DNA from 2 places in the Caballeronia sp. LjRoot31 genome. Region 2 is predicted to be linked to the other one. Evidence: predicted binding sites of a transcription regulator. Region 2 holds the regulator's gene; the other holds the start of a gene.
The links. The regulator FliA, encoded in region 2, starts transcription of late flagellar genes. The targets are predictions, from matches to a motif close to CTAAAGTTTNNNNNNNNNNNGCCGNTA.

Region 1: the regulator FliA is predicted to act here: its motif matches at 4,357-4,383, upstream of ACSQ8V_RS35445 (flagellin).

The regions. Positions count from the first base shown of each region.
Region 1 is NZ_CAXURX020000003.1:1,503,731-1,510,326, reverse strand. Features, by position in the region: gene ACSQ8V_RS35460 (LysR substrate-binding domain-containing protein) at 1-531, opposite strand, end outside; gene ACSQ8V_RS35455 (ATP-binding protein) at 598-2,976, opposite strand; gene ACSQ8V_RS35450 (response regulator transcription factor) at 3,097-3,801, opposite strand; gene ACSQ8V_RS35445 (flagellin) at 4,462-5,319, shown strand; gene ACSQ8V_RS35440 (FliM/FliN family flagellar motor C-terminal domain-containing protein) at 5,503-6,363, shown strand; gene fliN (flagellar motor switch protein FliN) at 6,365-6,596, shown strand, end outside.
Region 2 is NZ_CAXURX020000001.1:4,010,720-4,017,315, reverse strand. Features, by position in the region: gene ACSQ8V_RS17990 (DUF433 domain-containing protein) at 231-896, shown strand; partial or broken gene ACSQ8V_RS17985 (hypothetical protein) at 893-1,284, shown strand; gene ACSQ8V_RS17980 (Rieske 2Fe-2S domain-containing protein) at 1,310-2,407, opposite strand; gene ACSQ8V_RS17975 (diguanylate cyclase) at 2,709-3,800, shown strand; gene ACSQ8V_RS17970 (RNA polymerase sigma factor FliA) at 3,832-4,563, opposite strand; gene ACSQ8V_RS17965 (MinD/ParA family protein) at 4,594-5,526, opposite strand; gene flhF (flagellar biosynthesis protein FlhF) at 5,519-6,596, opposite strand, start outside.

The DNA.
Region 1 (6,596 bases), on a different contig from region 2:
CACGCCGTGGCGGGAAAGATAGGCCGGCGAGCCGCACGTGACCATTGGGATCGCGCCTATTTTGCGTGCCACGATACTGGAATCCTTGTGCTCACCGAGCCGTACGGCACAGTCGACACCGCCGCTGATCAGATCGACCGGGTGGTCGCTCGCGCCGAGCACGAGATCGATTTGGGGGTACTTCTGCTGAAATGCCGGCAAGGCGGGGATGATGATCGCCTTGGCCAGGGTCACGGCTACGTCAAAGCGCAGACGTCCCTTCGGTAGAACCCTCTGCTGGGAGAAGCTCGCAAAAGTATCATTGACGCTTGCCAGAACCTCAAGGCAACGCTTGTAGAACTCCTCTCCCTCGGCCGTCGTGCTGACTTTGCGAGTGCTGCGATTAAGCAACCTGATTCCTAGTTCCTGTTCGAGTTGCTGGACCGCCTTCGAAACGGCGGGACGATGCAATTGCAACGCTTGCGCCGCGCTCGTAAAGCTGCCCCCTTCAACGATGTGCACATAAACCTGCATCGTTTGCAGACGATCCATATCGGCCCCCGATTGACTATGACGAGCGATCTTCGCACACTCGGCCCCGGGGAGGCCGCGCCGGACTCATAGGCATGGAACCGCCTGGCTTGCAACGATTCCTGCGTCAGGTTCCACCCCGAACACTCCAGCGGTGAATGCCGGCAGCACGATACGAAACTCCGTGCCCATCCCTGATTCGCTCGTCACGCTCAAAGATCCGCCATGTCGCTGGATAACGGCCTTGACGAATGCCAGGCCGAGTCCCAGGCCGTCTGCGACATCGCGATGGGTCTCCACCTGAAAAAACGGCTCGAATATTCGCGTCATGGCTTCGCCCGAGATGCCGATTCCCTCGTCGATCACATACAGTTCGAACGAGGCTGGCCCTGCCCTGGATATCCCGATCCGAATCGACGTATGTGACGGCGAATACTTGACAGCGTTGTCCAGCACGTTGACCACCGCCCGGATCAACATGTCGCTGCTGGCCATCACGAGCGTGTCGGCAATCTGCCCAATCGGTCCGATCAACTGGACTGACTTGCGCTCCGCCGTCGACCAGACCTGATCCATCGCTTCAACGGCCACGTCGTAGAGTGTAATAGGCGAGAACGCGTCCCGGTCAAGCTGCTCAGCACGCGACAGCTGCATGAAATCTTTCGCCACCCGCAGCGAATAATCGGCTTGCCGGCGTAGATCGGCCAGGAATTGCTGATCGCTTTGCGGCACGCTTTCCTGGCTTTCCGCCGCGCGTTCTTCGATGAGCGCCAGCATGGTTGTCAGCGGACTACGCAGATCGTGCGCGACGTGCCTTAACATCAACCGGTCATGCATCACGCCGTCCTTGACGTCTGAAATGTCGACGAGGCAAATCAAACGGAGCACGCGCTCTTCCGCAGCGGCCGGACTGAATGACATGTACGGTACGCATAGCAGTATGTGTTCACGGCCATCCAGATCGACCTCGTGACTGGTCGATTCCGTCGCCACGGAATACTCGCTGACCAATCGCTCGATTCTCAGCATCGGCGACGCAACCGGATTGGGCGAGTCGGCTCCGGCGGACGAATCCCACCCAGCCATCAACGCGGCCGCTTTCGCATTGCAGACCGTCACGCGGTCATTCACCGCGAGAAAAACGGGACACGGCAGGCGGTTGATCAGGTTCACGTACATCTTCTGCCACGACCGGATCTCGCGCATGGCGGTTTTGACATCGTTGAGCGAATCGCCGGTCTCCAGACCCGAGATCCAGTCCGACGCAGCGGGCTCCGTCGCGCCGATCGCTGTCGAGATCGCGCGTAATTTGCGGATCTCGCGCCGCAACACGTCGACCATCCTGGCAAGCCGATCCCACGCGTGGAACGCATAAATCAGGACGCAAACGATTGGCAAAAGGCCGATACTTAAGCAATAGTGGAACAGAGCGAGCAGCCCGATCGGGATGGCGAACAGCAGCGCGCCCCAGGCAACCGCCGCGGCATGCATTCGCCGGCCCTGAGTGAAGCTGCAGATCAGCACCATGACCAATGCCATGGCGACGTAAAACGGTACCGCTACAATCCCCGGCACTTCCCGGGCCAGGTTCCCGCTGACAAGGGATTCAGCAATCAACGCGTCGAGTTGCGCGCGCGACACGGTCTGCGCGTCAAGTGATGACGTCTGGAAGACGCCTTGGCCGCGCCAGACAGAATGACCGACGAACACAATCTTGCCGGCAAGGCTCGACGAGGGAATCCGGCCCCGCACGACATCGGCATAGGAATATTGCGGAATGTCCGCCACGCCCCGCAGCATCAGCAACACGGCGTTCGTCATGTGTTGGCTGACCGACTGGGCATAAGGTCGCAGATAACTTTCGAGCATGCCGGACGGCAAGACCTCGCCCCCTACACGGACCGCTTCCAAAGCGATGTGCCGTTCCAGGGTCGAACCGTTGGCGTGATTCGGAATGAAGCCGCTCACGACGCCGTAATGGCCCATCGTCACTTCGCCGTGACCAACCGCTGCCGCGTTCTTCTTCAGTTCCGCCTGCAATGGCGTTTTAAGATCGATGCCTACCCCATCCGTTCCCGCCGACCCCAGCAATACGACCCTGCCGTGTTTCGCCATCGCGTCTGTCAGGTCGATGGTGTCCGTGCGCGGCGTGATCATCAGATCCAGCGCGACGCTACCCGCATCGTGCAATCGGGTGATCAGTGGTGCGTAGGAATCAGCCAGGCCCGCGGCGCCGATCTCTCGCATCGAGGGTTCGTCAATGTTGACGACCACGACCTTGTTCGAAGCCGGATGAGCGAACAAGCGCGTCACGGTATCGAACAAAACCCGGTCAAGCGCGCCGGACATCGTGGCGCCGCCGGGATACCAGCTCAGGGCGGCGAGCACCAGCATCACTGCGGTGAAGACAATTTTGCGGATCCGCCGCTTGGACGAACCGCTGGTGGAAAATCGCGTGAGGGCCATAACGGTACCGCGTAATTGGTGGCTGATTGGTGAGCGACGTTCGTGCGAAACGAGATGGGAGATGCTTTTTCCCGCGATGCCAACGACACGCCGGCGGCCGGCGTGTCATTGGCTAAAGGATCAGATTGTTCGCACGCGCTCCAGCCTGTAACCGAAACTGTAGACGGTCGAGATCACAAGGCCGTTCCTCGAACACAACCCGAGTACATTGCGCAGTTTGCTGATATAGGTGGCCAGTGACGCATCGTATTTCCTGTCAATGGCTCCCCAGATTTGCTTGATGAGTGCGTCTTTTGTGACGATGCGCCCCAGATTGTGGAAGAGCTGCAGCGCAAGATCGAATTCCCGCACTGACAGGGCTATGTCGCGGGTCCCGCTGGCCTCGTCAATCTGCACGCTACGCGCGTCGACATCGAACGTGTAGTTCCCCACCCTCATCTGTTTGAGCCGATCAGCGTCGGGGTAGTATTTGCGTGCCTGAGCGTTGACGCGTGCCACCAGCTCGCGTTCCCGGGCCGGCTTGACGAGATAGTCGTCCGCCCCGCAGTTCAGGCCATGAACAATATCCTCCTCGCCGTCATGCTGGGTCAGCACAATAACCGGCAAGGTGTTCGACAGCGTTTTTCTCGTCCACCGCAGAACGCCGATGCCTGACGTGCCGGGTACATCCCAGTCGAGCACGAGCATGTCCAGGGGTTCGGACCGGATCAAGTCGATAAAGCTGTCGCCGTCGTGCCGGATAACACTGTCGTGGCCGGCTGCCTTGAGCCAGGTCGCCACGGTCTGGGCCTGTCCGACCGAGTCTTCGAGTATGCCAATGCGCATGACTCTCCCAATGTAGTCGCGTGATGCGTTAAATAAATCGGAAAACGAAAAATAGGGACGAACTGTGCGGAGCACAGTGTCCTGGCAGAAATTCCGCAACCACGCTGAATGCGGGGATTCGTGTTTAAAGAAGTAGCGATAACGACGCAGCCGGATACGGGGACGTATCCGGCGAGCGAAGTCGCATCCGCACGGCTGACCACGTGCGCAGCACAACGTTGGACTCTGCCCGCACGCCTGCGAGCCTTTTCTGCTTATTTTTCTGTTTGTTCATGAATCACACCCCGGTTCGCCCGAACCGCAATGCTTGCCGGTGAGCGAATCTTTGATATTTGGTCTGTTACTCGTCGCCGCATCAATTCCGCGGCGCTCATTTTTCTGTCGTCCTCTCAGGACGCATAGTGACTGCGCATGTCGCACGCCATGCTCTCGGAATCATCGCGGCGACCGGCAGACTCTACACAAGCAAAATGAAATATACATTACATAATAATTACATGCTTGAATTGGCGGCAACTATTCGTGGCAACAAACTGGGTCTGTCGTCACACGCATTTAATGTTTTCCTCCCGAGGGTCGTTCTGTGAAGGCGTCGTCATCTTTACTTTCGCATCAGGCGGCAATCCTTTTCCCGACAGACCTTCAAGGAGTCACCCGCTCATGTTGAGCCTTCACACGAACTCGGCTTCCCTGTCCATCCAGAACACTCTGGCGAATACGCGCTCGGCGCTGGACACCTCGATGACCCGCCTCGGCACGGGCTATCGCATCAACTCGGCAAAGGACGACGCTGCCGGCCTGCAGATCGCTACACGGCTCGCCGCGCAGACACGCGGCATGGCCGTCGCGATGCAGAACACGCAGAATGGCATGTCCATGCTGCAAACGGCCGATGGAGCGTTCAATGAAACCGGCAACATCCTGCTGCGAATGAAGGACCTTGCCACGCAGGCGGCCGATGCCTCGTCGACCGCCAAGGACAAGGACGCGATGCAGGCCGAATTCGACGCGCTCGGCGCCGAACTCGCGAACATCATGACGAACACGGCCTACGGCGGTGAAAAGCTGCTGGATGAAACTGGCAAGCTGAGCGGGGCAATGACGTTCCAGATCGGCGCAAGCGCCGGGGAAACGATGGAAGTGGACGTCGGCGAGCTGCTGACGGCGCTCGCCGAAAGCTTTGGGGAAGTCAGTGCGAACTATGGCGCCCCCGGCAACGCAGGCACGGAACTGGCCAACGGCGCAAACGCGATGATTGACACCATCAACGATGCGCTCGAGGCCGTCGGCGTGATGCGCTCGGCACTCGGCGCGTCGCAAAACCGCCTCGATCACATCAGTAACAACCTTGCGAATATGTCGAGCAATACGACCGACGCGCAAGGCCGCATCATGGACGTCGACTATGCGGCCGAAAGCGCCAACATGACCTCGAAGCAGATTCTCATGCAGGCAAGCACGTCGATGCTCAAGCAAAGCGGCAGCATGAGCCAGATGGTTCTGTCGCTCCTCCAATAACGTCTTTACGGCGTTACTGAACAGGGCCGATCCGCCCCGCGCGGATCGGCCCTGTTCTTGTGTCTTCTCGCGAATGCCTGTCGAGGCCACTCCCCCTTTTTTAGATTTTGTTAAGACTCTTCGCGCGCCCACGGCGCGACCCTGAGAATCACGGCTTCGTCGAGTTCATCGAGAAGCCCATCCGTGTCGAGATCAAATCAACTTTCCATCGGATCTTTCACATCCAGCCAACCGGTTGTGCTGGACCCGTGCACGCTCGGCAGGCCATTTCACCTGCTCGATGATTTCAATGGCCGCCTGGGCAGGCAAGTCGACCGTGTCCTGAGCAGCCGCTTCAACCGGCGGCGTGGCGCGGCATTCGCTGTCAGCGGCGTGAGCACTGCGTCTTGCGCTGCACCGTCCGGCGGAGCGGTCTGGCGCGGTATTGAATTGCCGACCGGAGGCGTCGCCGTCAAGATCGCGAGGCGCATGCTGCTCGCGATGCTCGATTGCCACTACGGCAACAAAGGCTCCACGCTATTCGACGATGCCACCCCGGAAACCGAAACCGAACATCGCTTCGGCGCGTTGATCAGCACGGCGCTGCTCGATGCGCTGATCACGTGCATCGAGCCGTCGCCCGACCTGACGCTGCTGACCAAGCCGGTAGCTCCGCCCGAGCGCGGCCGCCGTGTGATCCGCGTCGAGATACGGGAGCCGGCTCTCGGCCTCGCCGATGCGCTCGAATTCACGCTCGACGATGCCTGGCTAAGCCGGCTGTTCGCGAGCGTCGCACCGGCGCGCGCTTCTGCGTCGCCGGCTTCATCGTTTAACGCGATGCGTCATTCACCCCTCGCCGACCGCATCCCCATCACGGTAAGCGTGCGCATGCTGTCTCGCGACCTGCGGCTCGACGAACTGTTCAACCTGGCGCCAGGCGACATTCTTCCGGTGCGTGTTTCCGACACAGCGGAAGTGCTCGTCGAAGGATCGCGTCTGTACCGGGCTGTGATCGCCGAACAAGGCGGATCGCTTTGGCTCACCTCTTTCGAAGATGTCGAATGACATGAATCCTGACGACGATATCCATCTGGGCCCGAATGACACCTCTGACACCTCCGACGGCATGACGCCGGACTCCGGCCATCCGGCAGGTTCCGGGGCCCGCGTGCCCCGGGTGCAGCGCATGCTGGACAAGATTCCGGTGCGCCTTACCCTGGAAGTGGGTTCCGCCACACTGCCGCTATCCGAGCTGATCGGACTCGAACATGGATCAGTGCTTGAGCTCGACCGGCTGG
Region 2 (6,596 bases):
TACGCGATATTTCTGACGCTTAGTAAGGCGCAGTCGTGTCCATCCGCAAGCATCGACCACCGATTTTCGCGTCGCCTATTTGGCAGAAAGAGCCATGCAACGTGCGGTGGGTTTGGACGAACAGACGTGCTTGCCGCCAAGCGACACGTATCGGCAACACGCGACCAATCGACAAAAAATGCCACAAAGCTTCGTCAAGTCGACGTCGCGCTTACCGGTAGAATGTCCGCATGGAACTCACTGGCATTGGCCTATACACCCTTCAGGAAGCAGAACGGCTCACCGGCGCTCAAGCGCGCGAAGTGAGCCGCTGGCTGTTCGGCTATACGTTCAAGGGTGGTGTCGGCGCGCCGCTGTGGAAATCTCAACTTGCAGATCTCGACGAAAAGGTGATCGGTTTTCGCGACCTGATGGAACTACGTATCGTCAAGGCATTCCGCAATCACGACGTTCCGCTTCAGGTAATTCGTGCTGCGATCGAAGGCGCGAAGGCAATGTTTGGGACTGGATATCCTTTCACTGCCCATCGGTTCCTGACTGATGGCAAATCGATTTTTTCCGAAGCGTTGCAAGAACACGGCGATGCTGAAATGACCGATCTTGCCAAGCGCCAATTGGTGTTTGAACACATCGTCAGGCCGGCGTTGTACACGGGGATCGAATTTTCAGGTGACGGCCAGGCAACGCGTTGGTTTCCACTCAAACGCAGCAAGGCGATCGTGCTCGATCCGGAAATCGCTTTTGGGAAGCCTGTGCTTACCGACTATGGCGTGAGAACGGAAATCATCGCTGAGGCCTTCAAGGCCGAGAAAAATAAGAAAATAGTCGCGTCCCTATTCGATGTCCCGGTCGCAGCAGTCGAAGCTGCTATCCGCTACGAGCGGATGGCAGCATGAAGTATTTCTTCGACAACAACCTTTCCCCGCATCTGGCTCATGCTATCCGGGAGCTCTGCCGAGTCGAAGAGACCGTTGCGCGGGTCATACATCTGCGTGACAGGTTTCCACCGGACGCGAAGGACCACGATTGGAAGGGCGCTGGGTTGTTCTATCGCAGGATGCCTTTCGTAAAAACGACATCGAGCGCAAGGCCCTGCGGGATTCCGGCCTGATAACGTTCGTGTTTCATCGGCAGTGGACAGAGCGCCAGCACTGGGACAAGGCACAAAATCTGGTGAAGTGGTGGCCGGCAATACTCGGTCAAAGCCGAAGAATAAAAGGTGGTGCGGCGTTTCGAGTGCCATGGAGGCACAGCGGTGGAAAATTCGAACAAATTCCGCTGTAGTCCATGAGCAAAGTGGGGACGGTGTTTAGCCTCCCCCATTCAACTCCGTCCCATACCCCCACCCCCACTCCCTCAAATACTTCCGATACCCCACCGACAACCTGTCACACACCTGATGCAACTCAGCCTGCGGATCGAGCGGCAACCGCTTTGGCCATTGCGATTCCACAATCGGCGTGTCCTGCATCAATATCTGCATATTGAAGTCATATAACGCCTGATCGGAGTGCGTGGATTCGTCCTCGAACACGGACACCAGCCACGCCCGCGTCTCCGTTTCACTCACGGGCGACGCCACCAGCAACAGATGCAACGCGCCCGCACCGTGCTGCGCCGCCTTCGACAAACTCGCCACCAGTGGCCGTTTCACGCGATACACATAGTCAATATCCACGCCCTCCTGTCCCGGCAAACCCGCAGGTTGCCAGAAGCGACACTGCCGCGCCTCAAGCCCGCCCGCCGTTTCAATCACTTCGTAATCCTGCACTTCCGCGTGCGATGCATCGCCGAGAATGCCGGTATGCACGAACGGGAAGTGCGCCATATCGAGGAAATTCTCGACCACGCGCGGCGCCGATGAACGCACCGTTTGCGCCGCGAGATTGATCCGGCGCGCACTGGGCATGTCGTACTCTGCGTACTCCGGAAAGAAATCCAGCGGACGCGAAGGCTCGCCGAGACACGTCCACACAACACCGTATTTCTCCTCCACGCGATAAGTCCGCGCGCAAGCGCGCTTCGCGGGGCGTATGGAAGGATTGGCGGGAATATGGATGCACTGGCCATCGGCGTCGTAGCGCCAGCCGTGATACGGGCATGCAAGCACCCCGCCCGTCACCGAGCCCAACGACAACTGCGCCCCGCGATGCGGACAGAGATCGCGCCAGACGTGGGCATTGGTAAACATATCGGGCTGCGCTGCCGGAACGTCAGTCTCCGACGCGTTGCGCCAGACCACCAGCCGTTCGCCCGCCACCACAAACCCTCGCGATTCCCCGGCGGGCACATCGGTGCTATTACACACAGGCAGCCATTCGCCGAGCAACGCGGCATTGGGCGCGGCGAGAGCGTCATCGGCAGCATTCATGCCGTCAGTGGAAGAAGCGGGTTCAAAGGGTTGCATCGGGCGTCAAAAAAACCTACGTAGCAGATAACGATTCAAACATCGACTCAAAATAACAATTCGAAAACAACCCAGGGGGAAACGCAAGCCGCCAAAAACGCCCTGGCGCGCCGAATGCGTACTACTTCATTCGATATCGATTACACGAACTCAGCATTAATCCGCCACGAATTTCGCCGAATCGCGCTGTTTTCAGCCACTTTTCAACGACGCAGTACGATTGCAATTCTGCACTACGCAGTCACTGCAGAAAACGCGGCATCGATCAGCACTTCGGGAATCGTCATCAGGGAGACTCAGAATGGGGCAGGTGAATGACCCCTTCCACCGGCAGCGTGGTTACGTGTGGTTGCCCTATCTCGATCCGGAAAAAGAGCAGGCGACGCTACGAGTCATACTGGGCGGCCTCGCAACGGCCGTGTACGGCGCGCTGGCGTGGTCCGTTCCAACGCCCGCCGCTATCGCCAGTTTCCATGCGCTCGCGCTCTATCTGATCTACGGCGTCGCGACCCGGCTAATCATCAGCCAAATGCAGCGGCAGTCGACTCTGCGGCTCGCATTCACGACCGTCGCTGACCAGGCATTGCTCGCCGTGGTTCTCGGCGCAGGCGGGGCGCTAACATTGCCCATGCTGTGGGCCGTCTTTCTCTTCCTGATCGGTGCGGGCGGGCGCTACGGCAAGCGCGCGCTGGCGTTGTCGTGTGGAACGGCGCTGGTGGGAATCGTCGCGTTGTCCGTCTTGCAGCCCTGGTGGATGATCAACCGGTCCGCGGCGCTGGGGATTGGCCTGAGCGCGCTCGGGGCGTCGGTCTATCTCGCGGTGCTGATCGGCCGCCTCGGCAGCGCGAACCGCGACCTCGCGCTCAAGGCCGGCACCGATCCGCTCACGGGGTTGAGCAACCGCTACATGCTGGAGCAGACTATCGGCCGGGCGGTGATGGCGATATCGACGGGACAGGAAGGCGCGACCGGGCTGCTGCTGATCGATCTCGACGGCTTCAAGGAAGTCAACGATACCTACGGCCACGAAGTCGGCGACGTCGTGCTGCAAACTTTCTCGGCGCTGCTGGCAAGAAGGGTAAGAGCCACCGACACAGTCGCGCGTCTCGGCGGCGATGAATTCGTCGTACTGGCGCGGCATGTGACCGGCAACCATGCCGTGCAAACGGTGGCAAACGGCGTACACGCGGTGCTGGCGGAAATGACGTCGGTGCAGGACCGAGTGGTGAATCTATCGGCGAGTATTGGTGCTTGCGTGATTTCGCCGGACCTGAGCACCGGCTACAGGGAGATTGCCGTGCTGATGCGCGCCGCTGATCGCGCGATGTATCGCGCCAAGGCGCTCGGCAAAGGTCAGACGGTGTTCGCCGAAAGCGCGGATTTCGAAACCTGATCTGCGTTCACCGGCCTTCAGCGGCTGGACGTCAAGCCTCCACGCCCGACCACGCCTGTTCCCGCAACTTCGCCCGCAGACGCGCGACGGCCTGACTGTGCAACTGGCACACACGCGATTCGCTGACTTCCATCACGGCGCCAATCTCGCGCAGATTCAACCCCTTCTCGTAATACAGGCTCATCAGCAGCTTTTCGCGTTCGGGCAATTTATCGATGGCCTCAACGAGCGCCGAGCGCAAGCTGCCGTCGAGCAGCGCGGAGAGCGGGTCGGCTTTATCGACGCAATAACGGTCGAGAAACGGCTCGTCATCGGAAGAACGATCGAAGTCTTCGTAATAGATCAACTGGCTGCCATGCAGATCCTGCAGCATGGACTGGTATTCGACGAGCGGCATGTTCAGGTGCTCAGCCACTTCCTGTTCGCTCGCCGACCGGCCGAGATGCTGCTCGACCTTGTGCACCGCCGATTCCACCTCGCGCGAGGTCTTGCGCATGCTGCGCGGCAGCCAGTCGTTGGCACGCAGTTCGTCGAGCATCGCGCCGCGAATGCGCTGGCTGGCGTAGGTCTCGAACTGCGCGCCCTGATCTTCTTTATAGCGGCTCGCGGCATCCAGCAAGCCGATCATGCCGGCCTGGATCAGGTCGTCCAGATCGACGCTGGCCGGCATTTTCGCCACGAGCTGCAGGCCGAGCCGGCGCACCAGCGGTGCGTAGCGGGTCAGGACCTCGGCCTGTGACAGTTTTCCCTGGGCGTTATACATCGCGTTCACCTTGTTCCTTCTCCTGCGGCATCACACGGACGCGGGGCTGCTCATCGCAAGCTGCATCAATGGCGTTTCGGTGCGGCGTGCCGCGCCGGAGTTGATCGAGTACTCCAACCCAGGCTGCGTTTCCGCAAACAAGGTCTGCACGGGCCATTCAAACTGCGACGCTTGTGGCATCGGCCAGTACTGCAATTCAGCGGCAATCTGCCGATAATCCCGGGCGGCGGCCGTCGCCGGAAAAGCTTCCACCGCGCAGCGCGACAGCTCGTGCGCTCGCGTCACGCGCGGATCTTCGGCCACGTAACCCGCCGGCATGAGTTGCACCGAGAGATAGCGGCTGGCGACGTCCGCGAGGTTATCGAAGGCGATTTGTGCGTCGGCGCCGTTCTTCACGTGATTCACGACGACCCGGAACCGTCCGATGGCATGCGCGTAGTGCAGACGCTTGATGCAGGCATACGCCTCGGTGATCGCGACCGGCGCCACGCGGGTCACGATCACGAAGTCGTGCGCTTGCACGGCCAGGCTTGATAGCGCGCCGCTGCGATCGAGCTGGGTATCGATCAGGACGATATCGGCGGGTCCGTCGAGCAACACCCGGCAATGCGCGGCGTCCTGGCTGATGCGTTCGTCGCGAGGCGCGGCGATCACCGAAAAGCCAAACGGCGTGCGCGTGACGGCGTCCTGCAAAAAACGCTTGCCGGACAAGACCGCGCCCAGTGCGCCGTTGGGCGGCACCTTCGCCAACTGGCTCACCGACAACGCGTTCTGGCGCTCATCGATCACCAGCACATCCTTGCCTTGCGCGGCGAGGGCGGAAGCCAGGTTGACGACCGTCGAGGTATTGCCGGTGCCCCCCAATCCACCTGCCGGGGCGCCGCACACCGCCACGACCCGGGAGCCGTTGCGTGTCAGCAGACGGCGCAAGCCTTCGGCCTGATCGGACGCGAACTTATCCAAAGTGAACCTCATGCAGTTCAGTGGAAGCGCGCGCGGAGAGCGCGGACAGGAGCGCCGGCACGTCGTCGTCTTGCGGCACGAACGGCGAGCCATCGCGCGGGATGCAGAAGGCGCTCTTGATCAGGAAGCGCTTGGTCGCGACGTACAGGTTTTCCGGCACCTTCTGACCCGTCGATACGTAATGCACGGGCAGCTTGTAGCGGATCACGGTGTCGAGCACGCCACCCAAATTCGTGGCTTCATCGAGCTTGGTCAGGATGCAGCCCGCGAGCGGCGGCTGGTCCGGCGTGCTCTGGTAGGCCTGCACGACTTCGTTCAAGGTATCGCCGTGGCTGGTGGCGTTCAGCAGCAGCAGGCGTTGCACCGGATGGCCGGCACCGCACAACATCGAGATGTGATCGGCGACAGTGCGGTCACGCTGGCTCATGCCGATCGTATCGATCAGTACGATGTGCTTGTTGCGCAGTTCGGAGAGCGCGAGTTGCAGGTCGCTTGCGTCTTTCACCGCATGCACCGACACCCCGAGGATCTTGCCGAAAATACGCAGTTGTTCGTGTGCGCCGATCCGGTAGCTGTCCGTGGTGAGCAGCGCGACCTTGCTGGCGCCGAAGCGCATCACGCAGCGCGCGGCGAGCTTGGCGGTGGTGGTGGTCTTGCCCACTCCCGTCGGGCCCATCAGCGCGAAGACGCCGCCGCGGTTCATCATGGATTCTTCGCTGTCCATGACGGGCAGGTTGTTTTCGAGCACTTGCTGAACCCATTGCATCGACGCTTCGGCTTGTTCAATCTCCGGCATGTTGTCGATCATCAAGCGCACCAGTTGCGCGGAGAAACCGGCGGCGAACAGGCGCTTGGTCAGCTCGGCGTGATTCGGGCTGCGGCGCTGGCGATCGCCCCACAGCAAGCCGGCGAAGTGCTCTTCCATCATGCCGCGCATTGACGAAAGTTCATGCATGACGGTGTCGTTCACGACTTGCTCCATGCGGGTGCGGATGGCTTCGGTAACAGCGGCCGCCGCCGATGCCGGCAAGCCCGCAAATGCGCCTTCCTGCATCGAACTGGCGGCCTGG